4 regions of the Arthrobacter sulfonylureivorans genome follow, and region 4 is predicted to be linked to each of the others. Evidence: predicted binding sites of a transcription regulator. Region 4 holds the regulator's gene; each other region holds the start of a gene.
The links. Region 4 encodes LexA, which represses DNA repair genes until DNA is damaged. Its sites were predicted from a motif close to TCGAACANNTGTTCGA; they were not measured.
Positions count from the first base shown of each region.

Region 1: a site for LexA is predicted at 1,945-1,960, ahead of MNQ99_RS04095 (DUF222 domain-containing protein). Genes of this name have one in related genera too.
Region 2: a site for LexA is predicted at 1,258-1,273, ahead of uvrA (excinuclease ABC subunit UvrA). Genes of this name have one in related genera too.
Region 3: a site for LexA is predicted at 1,963-1,978, ahead of MNQ99_RS09260 (HNH endonuclease signature motif containing protein). Genes of this name have one in related genera too.

Region 1 is NZ_CP093326.1:841,709-844,914, reverse strand. It holds gene MNQ99_RS04100 (metallophosphoesterase) at 1-119, shown strand, start outside; gene MNQ99_RS04095 (DUF222 domain-containing protein) at 183-1,931, opposite strand; gene MNQ99_RS04090 (hypothetical protein) at 2,138-2,773, opposite strand; gene MNQ99_RS04085 (ABC transporter ATP-binding protein) at 2,939-3,206, shown strand, end outside.
Region 2 is NZ_CP093326.1:2,360,866-2,364,071, reverse strand. It holds gene MNQ99_RS11045 (MBL fold metallo-hydrolase) at 1-586, opposite strand, end outside; gene MNQ99_RS11040 (GntR family transcriptional regulator) at 693-1,076, shown strand; gene uvrA (excinuclease ABC subunit UvrA) at 1,363-3,206, shown strand, end outside.
Region 3 is NZ_CP093326.1:1,972,661-1,975,866, forward strand. It holds gene MNQ99_RS09245 (DUF488 domain-containing protein) at 62-430, shown strand; gene MNQ99_RS09250 (hypothetical protein) at 675-986, shown strand; gene MNQ99_RS09255 (SDR family oxidoreductase) at 1,035-1,778, shown strand; gene MNQ99_RS09260 (HNH endonuclease signature motif containing protein) at 1,993-3,206, shown strand, end outside.
Region 4 is NZ_CP093326.1:2,689,381-2,692,586, forward strand. It holds gene MNQ99_RS12450 (histidinol-phosphate transaminase) at 1-486, opposite strand, end outside; gene MNQ99_RS12455 (LysM peptidoglycan-binding domain-containing protein) at 559-912, opposite strand; gene lexA (transcriptional repressor LexA) at 1,214-1,963, shown strand; gene MNQ99_RS12465 (ATP-dependent DNA helicase) at 2,034-3,206, opposite strand, start outside.

The sequences.
Region 1 (3,206 bases), 1.8 Mb from region 4:
CGTCCCGGCTGGCTCCGATCCGGTTCGCATGCCGCCCGGAAGCAGTGCTGCTGACGCTGACGCCTTCACCGTCCGCCACCGCCGGTGGCGCCCCCGCCGGAGGGCTCCGGCTCGGCTGAGCGTTCAGGTCATAGCGCTGCCGCTTCTAGAAAGCACCGCGTTGCCGATTGGCGGCGCACGATTCACCTCACCTTGCGGCGTGCGCCCGCTGCCGTCCCGTTCGCGGCCCGGGGCGGCAACGGCCGGACCGGAACCTGGGTTTGCCAGTACGTGTTTCGGAGCGGTTTGCGGCGGGGATCGATGTAGTCGGGCGGGGTGAACCAGGGGATGTCTTGGAGGACGTTGATTTCCCAGTTGCCTTGCTCGATCAGGTCGTGGTGCGCGCCGCAAAGACAAACGCCGTTGTTGACGTCCGTCCGGCCGCCGGCCCACCAGGGCACGATGTGGTGTGCCTCGGTCCAAAGTGCGGGCATGGTGCAGCCAGGAAAGGCACAACCTTTGTCCCGCGCTATCAGCGCCTTGCGGATGGCCCGGCTGAAAAAGCGTTGGGACCTGCCCAGGTCCAGGACCTCGCCCTCGGAGCCGAGGACCGCGGGAATGATGTCAGCATCGCAGGCCATCCGGCGCACCGTTTTAGCCGAGAGCGACCCGTTGTAGACGGCACTGCCGCCGCCCGAGAGCAGCCCGGCGAGTTGTTCATACCCGCTGGTGACGATCATCTGCGTGCGCAGCCCGCCGGATTCCGGGAGCTTGTCAACGTTCAGGGCGATCCGGCAGGCACCGATCAGGCCTGCCAGAAGTTTCTGCGCCCGGGTGAACTGATCAAGACCCGTTAGGACCACGGGATCGACACCTTCGGGAACTATCCCGTCGGAGTCAGTGCCCTCTGGGACCGCGTCCTCGGGAGCCATGCCTTTGGAGTCGTGGTCCGCAGCGGCTGTATCTGCGTCGGGATTGTCTGTGTTGGCGGCGCCGTCACCGATGCCTCCCTGACCGGGGCCGGTTGCTGCCGCTTCGATGGCTTCCGGGCGGATGCGCGGGTTCGCGGCGCTGTTCATCACCGTGGCGAGGAGTTCGTACTGGTCGTCGGTGGTGTTGATGACGAACTGGTGCAAGCCTCGCCGGCGCCCGCGGTAGAACATGCCCTGCCGGGCCCGCAACTCCTCTTCGGAAGGTTCCGCACCGTCCTGGTCCACGGCTGTTTCCCAGGTCTTGGCGACCATCGCCAGCGTGTCGGTGTCAGTTTCAATGGCCTGGGCGACCAGCGAGGCTTCCATCGCCTCCAGGGTCCCGGGATCAGCGGCGTGACGGGCCCGGCCGAGGGAATCGGTAATGAGGGCCGCGTCTTGGCCGCTGACGTCCCCACGGGCCATGGGGTCTGCCAGTACTGGCAGATCCGGGATACCGGCTCCGCCGTCCAGCCTGGCCGGGGCACTCACGGCCTTGCCGACCCGCAGCCGCCGCCGCGCTTCAACGATGCTGATGCCCAGCCGCGAGCGCAGGTACTCGGCGTTGTTAGGGAATTCGGTCTTGCGGCGGCGCTGCCGTTTCTCCGGCCCAGCACCATCAGAAATGCCGGGGCCGTCAGCACTCTCGGGGAGCTCTCCGCCGCCCGCGGTGATGGCTGCGGCCGGATCAGCCCACTCCCCCGCCATCCCGGGAGCGCAGTAATCGGCGAAGGCTGTGGTGCGGGCGGCGGATTCCCCATTGGCGGCAAGGTCGGCGCGCTCCACGGCATGCGCGCCCGCCGCCTGCAGGTATTCCAGGGTCTTCGAAACGTCCTCGACCGCCACCACCCTGTTGGCCAGATCCCGGGAGGACAGCAACGGCGCTTCCGCCACGAAGCGGTCAGCAATGTCCTGGAGCATGGCGCGCACCTCTGCCAGAGACGTTGCCGTCTCCTCGGTCCGTTCCATCGCTGCAAGCGCCATACCACAATTTTATTCGCACACAGCTTCGACCCCTAGCGAAAGTCCGCAAATGTGTAGGAGTAGTCTGCACCGGCGCCGGGACCCTCGCGAGCAGAGCGAGCCCGAGTTTTAGGGCTACCGCACAAGAAAGCCTCCGACGGCGCACCGAGACTTGCTAGGCGACGGGCTTCGTCTGAGGCCGTCGGAGTTACCGCCGGCGAGCACAATTAGGAAACGGTTGTCTGAGCACGCGCGGCCCGCCATCGGAACCAACCGAAAAGGTAGAGCAGCCCGGACAGCACGGTCATGGTCAGTCCCTCCAGCAACCAGATGACTCCCGGGCCCGCTGAGCCCGGGGTTGCGATGGCATTGGTCAGCCCCATCAGCGACAGGACGATGCCGAGCCACCACGCCTCAACCACTCCACGCGCCAGGCCAAAATACAGCAGCATGGTGAGGGCGTTGACCAACAGCGTCTGGACTATCACGGACACGCCCGTCATGTGCATCATCATCATCGGCAGGGTCTGGATGCAGTCGACCACAACTGTCAGCACAACGAATGCAGCCGCGGCAAGCCAATCCTCCCGCTGCGCAGAATGCACGGCAGGAAACCCGTCGGCCGCGCGCTTGCCCCACCGCCACCAGCCGTACATTGCAACCGCCGGTAGCAGCAGGAATGCGAAGCTGAACCCGCCGCTCGCCGCCATCCAAACCAGAGCCCCGGCCGGTTCCACCAACAGCACCAGCCAGCCTGCCCGTTTCCGCAGCGCCAGCAGTAGCACCGTCAGCATTCTCAACAGTGGGAGGAGCACCCAAATCACGACTGTATCAACGCTGCTGAATGCCTCGATCAGTGCCATGCGCTCCCCTGGTGAACGGTTTCGCCAACACTACCAAGCACTACCGCTGGAGCAGGTGCATCACCGCAGGCACCATCTGGGTGACCGGCGCCTCACGTGGCTCGTTAGGATGGTTGCTGCGGTGCACAAGGCACCACTGACGAACACATCCGATGAATCGATGAAATGACTGAGCTTTCCCTCTGGCGGACCATTGCCAGGCTCAAGGACTATGTACGGCCCATCCTGCCCCGGCTGATTATGGGATTCTTCAGTGCCCTCGGTGCCAGCCTCGTGGCGTTGGCCATTCCGCAGGTGCTCCGCGGGCTCGTCGACACCATCCACACCGGAGGCGATCCTTCCGAAGTCTGGGGCCCCGCCGTCGTCATTGCCGTGCTGGGCCTGGCCGAAGCGGGCCTGGTGTACCTGCGGCGGGTTTTCGCGATCGCGCCGG
Region 2 (3,206 bases), 330 kb from region 4:
CCTTGCCGTGTCCGGGATGGATCACGGTGTCGTCAGGCAGGTATCCGAACAATCGGTCGTGGACGTCGTTGAAGAGGGTGGCAAAGCGCTCCGGATCCTTCTGTGTATTGCCCACTCCGCCGGGAAACAGCGAGTCGCCGGTGAAAACATGTGCGGGGCCGTCCGGGGCGCGGTAGAGCAGCGCCACCGAGCCGGGGGTGTGTCCTCGCAGCTTGATGGCCTCCAGCGAGAATCCATCGAACCGGCCCACGTCCTGATGCTCGAGCGAAACATCGGTCGGCACTTCGATCGCAGGAATATCCTCCGCGCCGGCGGCTGTCTTGGCCCCGGTGGCGGCTACCGCGTCCGGCAAGGCGCGGACATGGTCCCAATGGCTGTGCGTGGTGATGATCAACTCGACTTTGGCGGGACCGGCCGCATCCGCGGCCCCGTCGCGCAGGAGATGTTCAATGGCCGGAAAGTCGTCGGCAGCATCAATCAGTACCTGCGCGCCGGATTTTTTGGCTGTCAGCAGATAAACGTTGTTATCCATGTCGGAAACCGAAATGCCGCGGATAGTGACTGCAGGATCTTCATGAAGCAACATGCGTCCCAGCCTACCTACAGTCGACCCGGGCGGCTCCGGATGTCATTCTGGTTGTAGCAGTGGACAGGCCGGTTGCTGCGGACACGACGAGGAGGGGGCGCGGGCGATGGAAGCGAGTGGTTTTGACTGGCGGATGAACCGTGACAGCGCCGTGCCGCTGTTCGAGCAACTGAGGCTGCGGATCATTGAAGCGGCCGATGCCGGGGAATTGCCGGTGGGCACCAAACTGCCGCCCGTCCGGCGGCTGGCCGATCATTTGGGTGTGGTGCCGAATACGGTGGCCCGCGCGTACCGGGAGCTGGAAACCGCCGGCCGGGTGGAAACGCACGGCCGGGCCGGCACGGTGGTCAGCGCCGGAGCGGGCAAGGCCCGGCAACAATTGGGCGACGCCGCCGAAGCATTCGCGCTGGCGGTTCACGGTCAGGGAATCGGCACGAAGGAGGCCCTGGCCGCCGCCAAGGCCGCCATGGAACGCCACGGCATCAAGTAGCGCTGTATCAAGTAGCCGGATAACACCTAGCAGATCAAGCAGGAGACCCGGGCCCCACCGAAGCCGGCCCAAGAATCGTTGCCGAGCCGCGCCGTCGTGCTTTGCGATGGCGCCAGGCCGCGCCAAATGCGGACAGTGGTTGTCCGCGGTAGCCGCCGGCCGTGACCGATGTAATACAAGTTCGAACGAATTTTCGATTAGAGTAGATACCGTGCTAAAAGCAAGTGAAACGTCCGTCCCGGCGACCGATTCGGAGTCCGCCACCCCCGTTTCCCACCCCGCGGATATGTCACGCTTGGTCGTCAAGGGCGCCCGCGAGCATAACCTCCAGAACGTCAGTGTGGATCTTCCCCGCGACTCCATGATCGTCTTCACCGGGCTGTCCGGCTCCGGAAAGTCGTCCCTGGCTTTCGACACGATCTTTGCCGAGGGCCAGCGCCGGTACGTGGAATCGCTGTCGTCCTACGCGCGGATGTTCCTGGGTCAGGTGGACAAGCCCGATGTCGATTTCATCGAGGGACTGTCGCCTGCGGTGTCGATTGACCAGAAATCCACCAGCCGGAACCCGCGATCCACCGTCGGAACCATCACGGAGATCTACGACTACCTGCGCCTGCTGTGGGCCCGGGTGGGCCGGCCCTTCTGTCCGCAGTGCGGTGAGCCGGTGGAGAAACAGACGCCGCAGCAGATTGTGGATCAGCTGCAGGAGTTGCCCGAGGGGACGCGCTTCCAGGTCCTGGCACCGGTGGTGCGCGGCCGCAAGGGCGAGTTCGTCGACCTGTTCAAGGAACTGAGCGCCAAGGGATTTTCCCGCGCCAAGGTGGACGGCAAGCAGGCGCAGCTGTCCGAACCGCCGAAGCTGGGCAAGCAGTACAAACACACCATCGAGGTGGTGGTGGACCGACTGGTGGCCAAAGACGGTATCCACCAGCGGCTGACCGACTCGGTGGAGACCGCCCTGGCGCTGGCGGAGGGCCGGGTGCTGGCCGACTTCGTGGACGTCGACGAGGACGACCCGGGCCGTACCCGTGCCTTCTCCGAACACCTGGCCTGCCCGAACGAGCACCCGCTGGCCATCGACGAGATTGAACCGCGCTCGTTCTCGTTCAACAATCCGTTCGGCGCCTGCCCCGCCTGCACCGGCATTGGCAGCAAGCTCGAAGTCGACGTGGACCTGGTGGTCCCGGATCCGGACCGGAGCCTGGCCGACGGCGCCATCGCCCCCTGGTCGCTCGGCAAGGCCACCCAGGAATATTGGACCCGGCTGCTCGAAGGTCTCTCGCACGAGCTCGGATTCTCCATGGACGAGCCGTGGAAGAACCTGCCGAAGAAGGTCCGCGACGCCGTGCTGCTCGGCAAGGACTTCAAAGTGGTGGTGCAGTACCGCAACCGCTTCGGACGGGAGCGTAAATACTCCACCGGCTTCGAAGGCGCCTTCCAGTACATCCACCGCAAGCATGAGGAAACCGAGTCCGAAATGGCCCGGGACCGCTACAAGGAATACATGCGGGAAGTGCCCTGCCCGGAGTGCAACGGCGCACGGCTGAACCCTGCCTCGCTGTCCGTGCTGATCAACGGCAAGTCCATTGCGGACGTTTCCGCCCTGCCGCTGCGCGAGGCCAGCTCCTTCCTGGACGGCCTGGACCTGACGTCCCGCGAAGCGCAGATTGGCCACCAGGTCCTCATCGAGATCCAGGCGCGGCTGCGCTTCCTGCTGGATGTTGGCTTGGAGTATCTGAACCTGGAACGGGCGGCCGGCACGTTGTCCGGCGGCGAGGCCCAGCGCATCCGGCTGGCAACCCAGATCGGTTCCGGTTTGGTCGGCGTCCTCTACGTGCTGGACGAGCCCTCGATCGGCTTGCACCAGCGGGACAACCGGCGGCTGATCGAGACCTTGACCCGCTTGCGCGATCTGGGCAACACCCTGATTGTGGTTGAGCACGACGAGGACACCATCGCTGAGGCCGACTGGATTGTGGACATCGGACCGGGTGCCGGTGAACACGGCGGCGAAGTGGTCCATTCCGGTTCCCTGCAGGAACTGCTGGAGAACACACGTTCCATCACCGGCGACTACTTGTCCGGCCGCCGCCGGATTGAGCTTCCCGCCAAGCGCCGGAAGGTGGACAA
Region 3 (3,206 bases), 720 kb from region 4:
ACGTGCCCCGGCTCGTCTGGCTTGCCTATCCGCTCCGGCCCGCCTCGCGTAGCATGCGGCTATGACGGACGTTCAGATCAAGCGGGTCTATGAACCGGCCGACAACGGTGACGGCTACCGGGTGTTGGTGGACCGGATCTGGCCGCGCGGTATCAAGAAGGACGAGGCGGGGCTGGACCTCTGGCTGAAGGAAGCGGGAACATCCGCCGAGTTGCGCAAGGAGTTTAGCCACCAGCCGGAGAAGTTCGAAGCGTTCACCGTGGCGTACCGGAAGGAGCTGGATGGTTCCGAGGCGCTGAAGCGCTTGTTGGAACTGGCCCGCGAGCATCCGAAGCTCTGCCTGCTCTACGGCGCCAAGGATAAGACGCACAACCAGGCGGCGGTGCTGCGCGATGTGATCCTGGAGGAACTCGGCGGGGAAACCGGCTGACATGCCGCGGCGGATGGGGGAGTTGCTTGGTGCGGACGGCCTGCGGGATTGGATGGCTGGAGTCGGGAGCCGAGGCGCAGGCGGCAGAACACGGCGCGGCGCCGTCCTGGCCGTGTCTGGTGCGGTGGTGTTGGTCGGCTCCATGGCCGGGTGCGGCATTATCCCTGGGCTCGTGGCTCCGCCCTGCCTCCCACCGGAGTATTCGGTGAGCCCTGCGGAGGCGAATCCGGGGCAGGCTGTGACGGTGTCAGCGCCCGACGCCAGCTGCGACCCGCGCTACGGCAGCGACGCCCAGATTGAAGTGATCGTGACAGATGCCTCACGTGCAGAAGTTCTCCACGAAACGGCCCCAATGAACGACGGCGGCGGCTTTACGTATTCATTTACGGTCCCCTCCGAAACCGCGGCCGGCGAGGCCTCGGTGACTGCGATGCCCTACAACGTTGACTGGTGCGATGACACCGGCCGGAACAACCGCGCTTCGGGGGGTACCGGCGTCGAACTGGAGCGCGTGTCCTGCGCGATGCCCGTGAAGCCCCTCCTGATCTCCCGGTAATTGTTGTCTGGTGGGCCTTCGTTTTCGTTCGCGATTAGGCTGTGATCCATGACCAAGCGCGCTGTAGTAACGGGAGCAAGTTCGGGTATCGGCGCCGCCACCGTGCGGGCGCTGCGCGAAAGCGGCTGGGAGGTAGTGGCTGTGGCTCGGCGTGCAGGCCGGCTTGCCGCCCTCGCCGAAGAAACCGGCGCCGTGGCGATGCCCGGCGATGTGACAGACCAGGCCTCTGTCGACCAGCTGGTGGCCGACGTGCTTGCGGGCGGCGGGATTGACGCGCTGGTGAACATCGCCGGCGGCGCCTTCGGAGTGGATTCGATCGCCGAAGGAAAGTTCGCCGACTGGGAGAAGATGTACAACGTCAACGTCCTCGGCTCGCTGCGGATGATCCAGGCGTTCCTTCCGGCCCTGCGCCACAACGGTGAAGGCTCCGTCGTGCTGCTGACGTCCACCGCGGGGATCGTGGCGTACGAAGGGGGCGGTGGATACGTGGCCGCCAAATTCGCGCAGCACTCCATGGCCGGTACGCTGCGGCTGGAAGAGGCCGAACACAACGTGCGCGTGATCGACATCCTGCCGGGCTTGGTGCAGACCGAAGAGTTCTCACTCAACCGTCTCGGCGGCGACCAGGCCGCTGCGGACAGGGTCTACACCGGCGTGGAAAAGCCTCTGCTGGCCGAGGACGTCGCTAACGTCGTGGCCTACTCGCTCAACCTCCCGCACCACGTGAACCTTGACCAGGTCGTCATGCGCCCGGTCGCGCAGGCAGCCGCGCACAAGCTGATTCGGAAATAGCGTAGGGCTTCGCTCTGTCCGGGTTCGGACTCGCCCGCCCAGCTCCGGGTTCGGACTCGCCCAGCTCCGGGATCGGACTCGCCCGGCTCCGAGGTCGGACTCGCCCGGCTAGGACTCGCTTCTCCCGGCGCGGCACGGCGGGCACCAGCCGACTATCCCTACACAATCGAGGAATCCGATTGCTTCGAATCTGTATTCGAAGAAAAATGGATGTATGGCCATTGCACCTCTCGAACCGGATCCAGGGATACTTGCTTTCCTGGACCGAGTGCGCGTCGATTTGGCCAGCAGGGCGGGTATCTTTGTCGCTGGAATGGACCACATGTCCACCCGTGAACTGGCGGCGGCTGTCGCAACCGTGGAGGACATCTCCAAGATCGTTGAGTTTTTCCAGTTGGCAGGAGCATGGGCAGTAGAGCGGGCGGATGTTGCCCGTGTAGGGGAGCGGGACGGACTTTTCGGAGGCCCCGCGGCTGCCGATTGCCGCGGCGCAGAATCTTCACCGAGTGGTGGCTTAGGCCCTGCTGCGGGTGCCGACACGGGGGAGCGCGGTTGGTCTGATCCGGCCGAAGCATTGAGCGCCGGCACTGGTCCAGACGGATCTGCCGGGCAGGTAGCGGCGAAGGGTGGGGACGGCAGCGCCCGCAGGGGGACGGAGTTCCGCACGAATGCCGAGTATTTGCGGGCCAGGCTGGGGATCGGTGCGGGTGAGGCAAAGCGGCGGATCAGGGTGGGTCGGGCTGCGCTCGCCGGACGGCTTCCCTCAGGCGAGCCCGGGAGCGTCCGGCTGCCGGTGCTCGGGAAGGCGCTGGCCGAGGGCAGGATTGCGGGCCGGGCTGCGTCGCTGATCACTGATGCAGTGGCGCGGGTGCGTCCGACTGCCGGGATGGATACTGCGTCGGCGATGGAAGCGGCGCTGGTGCTTCAGGCGGTGGAAGCCGACCAGGACGTTTTGGCCAAGGTCGCCAGGATGTGGGAGGCGGCCGCAGACGCGGACGGGAAGGAGCCTTCCGAGGCGGCGCTGCGCGCGAAGCAGGGTGTGTTCTATCGTGGGCGGCGCGGGGGACTGCACTACTTCACTCTGGCGGCCGATGACGCTCAGTGCCAGGCGTTGGCGACGGTGATGAACACAGCGACCAATCCGCGGCTGACCGGGGAGAACATAACTGCCGGCAACGGCACGGGCGTGGCCGCCGGCGCCACCGTCGACGGGGCTGGTCAGGTGCCGGGGACCGCTGCGTTCCTGCCCGCTCCCACGTCCGGGACAACCGATGCCGTTTTCGAGGATGGAACGACGGATCCGGATGCCACGTCGTTGGATCCGCGTTCGTTTGCGCAGAAGCAGCTGGCCGGCCTGGTGGCCGGGTGCGTGGTGGCTTTGTCGGCTGGCAGGCTGCCGGCCACCGGCGGACACCGAGCCCAGATCAT
Region 4 (3,206 bases):
GACGTTGGCAGCGGCTTCTGCGACAGCAGCGGCAACCGCTTCCGGAGAGATCGTAAAGTCCGCTCCCCGCGGAACCGCAACATACTCGGTGTCCGTCCCGCTGGCCAACAGCGGGTACATGGAATACGTCGGGGGGAAGCTCAGCAGGGTCCGGCCCGGCCCGCCGAAGGCCTGAAGGATTTGCTGCAGCACTTCATTTGAACCGTTGGCGGCCCAGATGTTCTCTGCCGTGAGCCCGTGTTCCAGATAGCGGGACAGTGCCGTCCGAAGCTCGGTAAACTCGCGGTCCGGATACCGGTTCAAACCGGCCGCCGCCGCACTGACGGCCGAGACGATGGCTTGATGCACCGTCTCCGGCAATCCGTGGGTGTTTTCGTTGACATTCAGGAGGATGGGCACGTCCAACTGGGGGGCGCCATATGGTTCCAGGCCCCGGAGATTCCCCCGCAACGGCAGACGGTTCAGGCGTTCTAACTGCTCACTCACCGATCCAGCTTAAGCTTCGGCCCGCCCGGGGCAGGAATCGGGCGGGCCGAAGCGGCTCATATTACGGTTCCCTCAATGCGATGACGGCACGAGCAGCTGCTGGCCGGAATGGACGATGTCCCCATCCAGGCCGTTCAATTGCGCGATCTCGAAGATGACATCATGCGGGTTGCGGTCAGGGGCCGACAGCACTGCCACATCCCACAGCGTCTGGCCGCTGCCGACCGTGACAGTAACAGCTGGCCCCGGCCCCAGCCCCCCGGCAGCGGCCATCGCCGGTGCGGTGAAGAAGCCGACCAAGGTGAGCGCGACGGCCGCGGCAAGCATGAGCGGCAGGCCAATCAGCAGCAAACGGCCCCGGCGGGTGAGCCGGAGGGCGGAGTTGGCGCGGAGGTCTGCGGACTGCGGTGCGAGCTGGGCGGACATGGTGCCACCTTTCCGATTTTCGATCTATTTCGACTGGTTTCGATCATCGAACCACTGCATTCGAACGTATCTTCGAATGCATCTTCTACAGTTTTAGCACTGGTGATCGACTATTGTCGAGACTCAGTCGAACAAATGTTTGAAATTCCTCACCGCCTGGCCTAGCGTTGATGGCATGAGCGGCTGTGAATTGCAGTGCATCAGCCGCCACTGACAAAACAGTCGAGACAGCAATCCGAGTGCCGGTTCCGCATCAGCCAGACCCGGCACCTGGACCATCATGGGAAGACCGGGGCCGGATATGTCCGAAGAGACCACCACCACCGCCGGAGCGCGGCGACGAGGCCGCCCTGTCAAGGTCGGACGCAGCCTGACGCCGCGGCAGAAGAAGATCTTGGAAACGATCCAGCGCTCCGTCATTGCCCACGGGTATCCGCCGTCGATGCGCGAGATCGGTGACATTGTCGGCTTGGCCAGCTTGTCCAGCGTCACGCATCAGCTGTCTCAACTGGAGAAGATGGGCTACATCCGGCGGGACCCGAAGCGTCCCCGGGCAATGGAGATCCTCACCCCACTGACGCTTGAGCATGGCGGCGTGGAAATAGTGGGCGTGGACGAGCCGCAGCAGCTGCGCAGCTCTAGCGGCGTCGCGGTGTCCGAACTCACCACTTCATCCGATACGGCAATGGTGCCGTTGGTGGGGCGCATCGCCGCCGGCGGACCGATCCTGGCAGACCAGGCGGTCGAGGACGTCATGCCGCTTCCCCGGCAGCTGGTGGGGCACGGCGAATTGTTCATGCTGAAGGTGTCCGGCGATTCGATGATCGATGCTGCCATCTGCGACGGCGACTGGGTGGTGGTTCGGCAGCAGCACACCGCCGAGAACGGCGACATTGTTGCGGCACTGCTCGACGACGAGGCAACGGTGAAAACCTTCCGGCAGCGCGATGGGCACACCTGGCTGCTGCCGCAGAACACGCGCTATGAACCGATTCTGGGCGACCACGCAACCATCATGGGCAAAGTTGTCTCCGTGATGCGCGCGCTCTGACCCCTCCGTCACCGAACCTTCGGCCTGCTGTGGCCTGAACCGGCGGGACCCGGTCCCTGCCCCAGCCGGTTCAGGCTGCAGCAGCCGCCAGCCGCTCCAGAATCTGACGGGCGATGGCGCCGTCTTTCGTACTCCAAAACGGCGGCAGGGCACTGCGGAGGAAATTTCCATAGCGGGCGGTGGCCAGACGGGAATCCAACACGGCCACCACCCCCTTGTCATTGGAAGCACGAATCAAGCGGCCGGCGCCCTGGGCCAACCGCACCGCTGCGTGGGTGGCCGAGACCGTCATGAAACCATTGCCTCCGGTCTGGGCTACCGACCGGGTACGGGCGGTGGTCAACGGGTCGTCCGGCCGCGGGAACGGAATGCGGTCGATGACCACCAACCGGCAGGCCTCGCCCGGGACATCGACCCCCTGCCACAGCGTCATCGTGCCGAACAGGCAGGTGTCCGGTTCATCGGCGAATTGGCGAACCAGCGCCCCGATTGATGATTCGCCCTGGCACAGGATGGTCAGGTCGGTGCGCTTGCGCATTTCGGCGGCAGCTTCCTCTGCCGCGCGACGCGAGGAGAACAATCCGAGGGCACCGCCGCGTGAGGCCCTCAGCAGCTCCTCGAGTTCGTCGAGCTGCTCGCTGCTGGTGCCGCGGCCCGGCTTGGGCAGGTGCGATGCCACGTACAGCACGCCTTGGCGAGGGTAATCGAAGGGGCTGCCCACATCGGCGCTTGAGTACGCCGGAGCGCCGGCCCCCAACAATCCAAGCGAACCGGCAACAGCGTCAAAAGTTCCCCCCACCGACAACGTGGCGGAGGTTAGCACCACCGTATGTTCGTCGAACAGCCCCTCGCGCAGCCTGGAGGCAACAGACAACGGCGCGATGTTGAGCGTTGCCGGTTGGTCGTCACTGGCGATGTAGTCGCCGGTCTCGCCGTACGTGCTCGGGCGGGTCGCCCAAATGACCTCGCGGGAATCCGCCGCCGACAGCAGCCGTTCGGCCATCTCCAGCACCGCAGAAAGGCGGGAGCGGGCCATCTGCCTCCCGCCGTCAGCTGCCCCGGATCCCTCGGGCTTGGAATCTGATAGCGCCGCACGGGCCGCCTCCCGCAGCTGCACGAGTACCAACTCCTGCTCCTCGCGCAGGCCGGAGGCCAACAATCCGCTCGGCAGCGGCTCCAGCACATCCTCCAGGGCGCCGGCAGCCGAGTTGAGAGGCTCCACGCTGATCCCGGTGTGCTTGCG